2 regions of the Streptomyces sp. NPDC045678 genome follow, and region 1 is predicted to be linked to the other one. Evidence: riboswitches for the same ligand, from Rfam matches in the RefSeq annotation. Region 1 holds a riboswitch; the other holds the start of a gene.
The links. A riboswitch is a leader RNA that binds a small molecule or an ion and turns the genes downstream of it on or off. The one in region 1 is predicted to bind glycine.

Region 1 (3,396 bases):
CGGTCGCCGAGATCGCGGAGGCGGGTGAGGACGAGCTCGTACGGCTCCTGGGCAAGGCCCACGGAGGCTCTCTGTACGCGATGGCGCTCGCGCGGGACGAGCGGCCCGTCGTGGCGGAGCGGGAGTCGAAGTCGGTCAGTGTCGAGGACACGTACGACGTGGACATCCACGACCGGGTGCGGGTCAGGGCGGAGGTCGCGCGGCTCGCCGAGCGGTGTGTGCAGCGGCTGCGGGCGGCGGGGCACTCGGGGCGGACCATCGTGCTCAAGGTGCGGCGGTTCGACTTCTCCACGCTGACGCGGTCCGAGACGCTGCGCGGGCCCACGGACGACCCAGGGGTGGTCCAGGAGGCCGCGGCGCGGCTTCTGGAGGCCGTGGACACCACAGGGGGCGTCCGGCTCCTGGGAGTGGGCGTCACGGGCCTCGCGGACTACACGCAGGAAGATCTCTTCGCGCAGGCCCAGGCGGAGGCGCAGGCGCAGACCGCGAGCGCGGAGGGAGTGTCCCTGGCGAAGAGCGGGGAGGCCGGGCCGGGGGAGGCGGTGGGGCCGGTGGGTCCGGAGCCGGAGCGTGCCGAGGAACCGGTGGCGCCGGCGCAGCGGCGTTGGGTCGCCGGGCACGATGTGCGGCATGCCCAGTACGGGCACGGGTGGGTGCAGGGAAGCGGCCTCGGGCGGGTGACGGTGCGCTTCGAGACGCCGCTGTCGGCGCCGGGGCGGGTGCGGACGTTCCGTACGGACGACCCGGAGCTGGCGCCCGCGGAGCCGCTGCCGCTGGTCGCCGCGCCGGCGCCGGCCGCACGGCCCGTTTCCGGCTGAGGTGCGTCAGGGGCTCTCCGTGCCCGCGACGCGGCCGAAGTCCTGGTCCGGGGGTGGCACGGAGGAGGGCGGGGGCTGTGGGGGTGTCGTGTCCAGGCCGTAGTGGTGGTAGAGCTGGAGTTCCTGCTCGGGGGAGAGGTGGCGCCCCACTCCGAAGTCCGGGGCGTCCTTGATCAGGTCGCGGTCGAAAGGGATGCGCAGGGTGCCGTCCTCGACGAGTTCGCTGGGTTCCAGGGGGACGAAGGCGTCCCGGCTGAAGAGACCGGTGCGTATGGCGGCCCACTCCGGGGCGCCGGTCGCATCGTCGAGGTAGACCTCGTCGACCGTGCCGATCTTCGCCCCGTTCCGGTCGAACGCCTTGCGGCCGATCAGGTTGCGCGGATCGATATCGGTCTGCACGGGCCCTCCAGCTGGTCGCGGCTTGTCGAAAACGGGCGTAACTCATCCTTAATCATTCGTAGTCACTACGAAAGAGCACTTCGGGGCAGGCGGCCACTCGAGGGATCGGGCATGGTCCTCGCTGGTACGCTGGCGCCTGGCCGCTGACCCCGTGCGGGAGAGCTCTCCGGATCACACATCCGGAGGCGCCGAAGGAGCAAATCCTCCCCGGAATCTCTCAGGCACCCGTACCGCACGGACGAGGTCACTCTGGAAAGCAGGGCGGGCGTCGGGCGGGCACGTTCGGAACCCTTCCTCACCGACGGTGAAAGCAGATCTGTCGCGAGACGGGCCTGTGAAGCTCTCAGGTTGACATGACAGAGGGGGAGGCCGTCCGGGTACCCGCGCCGTGGTACCCCTCGCAGGTCGTGCAGACCAGGAGGCCTCCGCAATGACTGCCACCAATCGCATCCCGCTCTCCGAGCTCGAGCAGGGCATCCCCTTCGAGCAGCGGCACATAGGGCCCGATGCGGAAGCGCGGGCCAAGATGCTCGCCCAGGTCGGGTACGGCTCGCTCGACGAGCTGACGGCCGCCGCGGTACCGGATGTGATCAAGAACGCCGAGGCGCTGAACCTGCCCGGCGCGCGCACCGAGGCCGAGGTGCTGGCCGAGCTGCGCTCCCTCGCCGACCGCAACCAGGTCCTCGACTCCATGATCGGACTCGGGTACTACGGGACGTTCACGCCGCCGGTCATCCTGCGGAACGTGATGGAGAACCCGGCCTGGTACACGGCCTACACGCCGTACCAGCCCGAGATCTCGCAGGGCCGTCTCGAGGCGCTGCTCAACTTCCAGACGATGGTCGCCGAGCTGACCGGTCTGCCCACCTCCGGGGCCTCGCTCCTCGACGAGGGCACCGCCGCCGCCGAGGCCATGGCGCTGTCGCGGCGCATGGGCAAGGTCAAGAACGGCGTCTTCGTCGTCGACGCCGACGCGCTGCCCCAGACCGTCGCCGTCATCCAGACCCGCGCCGAGCCGACCGGTGTCGAGATCGTCGTCGCCGATCTGAGCCAGGGCATCCCGGCCGAGGTCGCCGAGCGCGGGGTCGTGGGCGTGCTCGTCCAGTACCCGGGCGCCTCCGGTGTCGTACGGGACATCAAGCCGCTGATCGACGAGGCCCACGAGCTCGGCGCGGTCGTCACCGTCGCCGCCGACCTGCTCGCGCTGACCCTGCTCACCTCGCCCGGCGAGCTCGGCGCCGACATCGCCGTCGGCACGACGCAGCGCTTCGGCGTGCCGATGGGCTTCGGCGGCCCGCACGCCGGCTACATGGCGGTCCGTGAGAAGTTCGCCCGCAGCCTCCCCGGCCGCCTCGTCGGCGTCTCCGTCGACGCCGACGGCAACAAGGCCTACCGCCTCGCCCTCCAGACCCGCGAGCAGCACATCCGGCGCGAGAAGGCCACCAGCAACATCTGTACCGCACAGGTGCTGCTCGCCGTCATGGCCGGAATGTACGCCGTGTACCACGGGCCCGAGGGCCTGAAGTCCATCGCGCGCCGCACGCACCGGTACGCGACGCTCCTCGCGGCCGGGCTCACCGCCGGTGGCGTCGAGGTCGTCCACGGTGCGTACTTCGACACGCTGACCGTGCGCGTCGAGGGCAAGGCCGAGCAGCTCGTCTCCGCCGCCCGCGAAGCCGGCGTGAACATCCACCGGGTCGACGCCGACCACGTCTCCCTCTCCTGTGACGAGACCACGACGCGCGCCCAACTGGCCGCCGTCTGGGGTGCGTTCGGAGTGGACGCCGACATCGAGGCGCTGGACGCCGCCACCGCGGACACGCTGCCCGCGGGCCTGCTGCGCGGCGACGACTACCTGACGCACCCCGTCTTCCACCAGCACCGCTCCGAGACCGCGATGCTGCGCTACCTGCGCAAGCTCGCCGACCGCGACTACGCGCTCGACCGCGGCATGATCCCGCTGGGCTCCTGCACCATGAAGCTCAACGCGACCACCGAGATGGAGCCGGTCACCTGGCCCGAATTCGGCCAGCTGCACCCCTTCGCCCCCGCCCAGCAGGCCCAGGGCTACCTCACGCTCATCCGCGAGCTGGAGGAGCGTCTCGCCGAGGTCACCGGGTACGACAAGGTCTCCCTGCAGCCCAACGCCGGATCGCAGGGCGAGCTCGCCGGGCTCCTC
Region 2 (3,396 bases), on a different contig from region 1:
GGGTTGCTCATGACCTGAATTCTCCTGTACGCGGGTGGGTGCTGCGGAACGGGGAAGATGTGCGGGGGGTCACTTCTGACGCGGGGGTCACTTCTGGCGCTTGTAGAACGGCAGCGCCACGACCTCGTAGGGCTCGTGGGTGCCGCGGATGTCCACGCCGACACCCTCGGTGCCCGGCGCCGCGTGCTCCGCGTCCACGTACGCCATCGCGATCGGCTTGCCCAGCGTCGGGGACGGGGCGCCCGAGGTGACCTCGCCGATCACCTTGCCGTCCGCGACCACCGGGAAACCGGCGCGCGGGACGCGGCGGCCCTCGGCGATCAGGCCGACCAGCTTGCGCGGCGGGGCGGTCTCGGCGCGCTCGGCGGCGGCCGCGAGCGCGGCACGCCCGAGGAAGGTGTCCGACTGGCTGGTCTTCTCGAACTTCACGACCCGGCCGAGGCCCGCGTCGAACGGCGTGAGGCCGGCGGTCAGCTCGTGCCCGTACAGCGGCATGCCCGCCTCCAGGCGCAGCGTGTCGCGGCAGGAGAGGCCGGCCGGGACCATGCCGACGGGCGTGCCCGCCTCCATCAGCGCGCCCCACAGCTTCTCCGCGTCACCGGGAGAGACGAACAGCTCGAAACCGTCCTCGCCGGTGTAGCCCGTGCGGGCGATCAGGGCGGAGACGCCCGCGACGGTGCCGGGCAGGCCCGCGTAGTACTTCAGGCCGTCCAGGTCCGCGTCCGTGAGGGACTTCAGGATGCCGGGGGACTCGGGGCCCTGGACCGCGAGCAGCGCGTACGCCTCGCGGTCGTCGCGGACCTCGACGTCGAACTCCCCGGCGCGGTTGCTCAGCTCGTTCAGCACGTTCTGGGCGTTGGACGCGTTGGCGACGACCATGTACTCGGGGGCGTCGGGCTCGCCGAGCCGGTAGACGATCAGGTCGTCGAGGATGCCGCCGTCCTCGGCGACGATCATGGTGTAGCGGGCGCGGCCGACGCCGATGGAGCCGATGTTGCCGACCAGCGCGAAGTTCAGGAAGTCCACGGCCTCGGGGCCGCTGACGGTGATCTCACCCATGTGCGACAGGTCGAAGAGGCCGGCCTTGGTGCGCACGGCGTTGTGCTCGTCGCGCTCGCTGGCGTACCGCAGCGGCATGTCCCAGCCCGCGAAGTCGGTCATGGTCGCGCCGAGCGCACGATGCACGGCATCGAGGGCGGTGAGACGGGGGGCAGTGCTCATGAAGGGGACTCCCAGGGCATGACGGGCGGCGAGGTCTGTCCTCCCCATCTGTCATCGGAACCTGAGAGGTTCGCCGGGAGTGTCTCGTTCTCCGAGACGCCGGCTTGCACCTTGGGTGGGACCGCCGGGGCGGCCCGCTTTTCAGATGTGCCTCGCCCGCGCGGTACGGGGCCTGAGAGATTCAAGGGAGGGGCTTGCTCCTTCGGCGCCCCGGGTACCCAGCTCAGAAACTGGTTCCGGAGACTCTCCCGCGCGGATTCGAACGGCCTGTATGGAGTTGGCGCGCACATCATTGCACGCGACTCTGTTCAGGGGGACCCGTGTCCGGCAGAGGGTTCCGTCACCCCGGAACGCTCTTGTGTCGCATTACCTTCTCTTTACACTTGGTGGGGAAGCAGTACGTGACCGCTATGGGGAGGCCGATCACGGTGCGCAGCAGGACGAGTCTCTACGCCACTTCCACGGGGGTGGCGCTGCCCAAGGCGCTGCCCGAGCAGGCCCCCGCCCCGGCCGCGGAGAGCTGCGGCCGGCTCCCCGTCGCCGTCGTCCGCGACCTGCGGCAGCGGGCCGGCCACAGCCCGCGCCGCCTCACGTTCGGCGAGGGCGACCTGGTCGTCGTCTCCGGGCTGCCCGGCGGCGGAAAATCGACCCTGATGCGGCAGGCCGTCACCGGCCCGCGCATCGACTCCCAGGACACCCGCGACCGCTGGTCCCACCGCATGCCGCGACTGCTGCCCTACGCGGTGTACCGCCCCCTGGTCCGCCTCGCGCACTACGCGACGCTGCGCCGCGCCCTCCGCTCCGGGGCCGGCGTCGTCGTGCACGACTGCGGCACCCAGACGTGGGTGCGCCGCTGGCTCGCCCGCGAGGCCGCCCGCCGCGGCACGGCCCTGCACCTCCTGATGCTCGACGTCCCGGTGGACACCGCGCTGCGGGGCCAGCACGAGCGCGGCCGCGGCGTCTCCCGGTACGCGTTCGCACGCCACCGCAGGACGGTCGGCCGGCTCGTCGCCGCCACCGAGCGCGGCGACCTGCCGCGCGGCTGCCGCTCCGCGGTGCTGCTCGACCGCGCGGCCGCGCAGGTCCTGCGGGTGATCGCCTTCGACCGGTGACCGGGCCCGGCGTTAGGGTTCGAGCCGCAGGCAGAGCGGTCGCGAGCAGGGGTTGGACAGATGGACTTTCCGGCGCAGGCACATGCCCATCCGTACGGCGGATGGCCGGGCAATGAACTGGAGGAGGTCCTCGCGGCCTCACTGGGCGCCCCCGCGTCGGCGGGCGCCCGCATCGTCGAGGTGCTCGGCCGCAGCCACCTCTGGATACCGCTTCCCAACGGCGGCGGCCCCGACAGCGGCACCCTGGACCTGCCGACCCTGGAGATCGAAGGACAGGCATACGTCCCCGTCTTCACCTCCGAGCAGCAGTTCCGCCAGGCGCTCGGCGACGCGGCGGACCGGATGGGCGTCACCGTGGCGCCCGCCGTGGAGTTCGCCCGCGGCCTGCCCCCGCAGCTGGGCATCGCGCTGAACCCGGACGGCACCGTCGGCGCCCCGCTGCCGCCGCCCGCCGTCGCCGAGCTGTGCAGGACCGGCCGAACCGAGCTGGACGGCCCGAGCACCGGCGGCCGGGTCCGCCTCTTCGAACCGGACTGGCAGGAGGACCCGGTCGACTTCCTCGCCGCCGCGGGCCGCGAGTTCGAGACCGCGGGCGTCGTGCTCACCGCGCGCCGCTGCCTGGCCGCCGTGGAGACGGACGACCCGACGCTCTTCGTCGGCGTCGAGCTGTCCACCTGGGACGGCAACGCACGCGACCTGCCCATGGAAGCGCTCGGCCGGGCACTCGGACAGGTGCCGATTCCGTGGCCGGTGAACCTGGTACTGCTCGACGTGGCACAGGACCCCGTCGGCGACTGGCTGCGCGCGAAGGTCCGTCCCTTCTACCACCGCATCGACGCTTAAGCTGGTTCCATTCCTCTGTCTTCCATGGGGTCACACAGTTCGTCCTCCCATGGGGTCACCGAGTTCGTCGCGAAGGGGCGGTTACGGGTGAGTGCGTCGGGCACGGCCGCGGCCGGGCAGCAGGTCGAGCAGTTGCTGCGCCAGGTGACGCCGGGGCGTTACGACGCGTACGAGGCGCTGCTGCGCGCGCTCGCCGCCGACCAGCTGTGGATGCTGCTCT

Region 2: another riboswitch for glycine. It lies ahead of gcvT (glycine cleavage system aminomethyltransferase GcvT); the one in region 1 lies ahead of gcvP (aminomethyl-transferring glycine dehydrogenase).

Annotation. Positions count from the first base shown of each region.
Region 1 is NZ_JBWKJS010000013.1:9,459-12,854, forward strand. It holds gene AC07DO_RS35760 (DNA polymerase IV) at 1-818, shown strand, start outside; gene AC07DO_RS35765 (PRC-barrel domain-containing protein) at 825-1,217, opposite strand; glycine riboswitch at 1,362-1,460, shown strand; gene gcvP (aminomethyl-transferring glycine dehydrogenase) at 1,648-3,396, shown strand, end outside.
Region 2 is NZ_JBWKJS010000011.1:56,199-59,594, forward strand. It holds gene gcvH (glycine cleavage system protein GcvH) at 1-11, opposite strand, end outside; gene gcvT (glycine cleavage system aminomethyltransferase GcvT) at 88-1,221, opposite strand; glycine riboswitch at 1,260-1,372, opposite strand; glycine riboswitch at 1,373-1,482, opposite strand; gene AC07DO_RS33040 (AAA family ATPase) at 1,632-2,333, shown strand; gene AC07DO_RS33045 (enhanced serine sensitivity protein SseB) at 2,394-3,176, shown strand; gene AC07DO_RS33050 (enhanced serine sensitivity protein SseB C-terminal domain-containing protein) at 3,264-3,396, shown strand, end outside.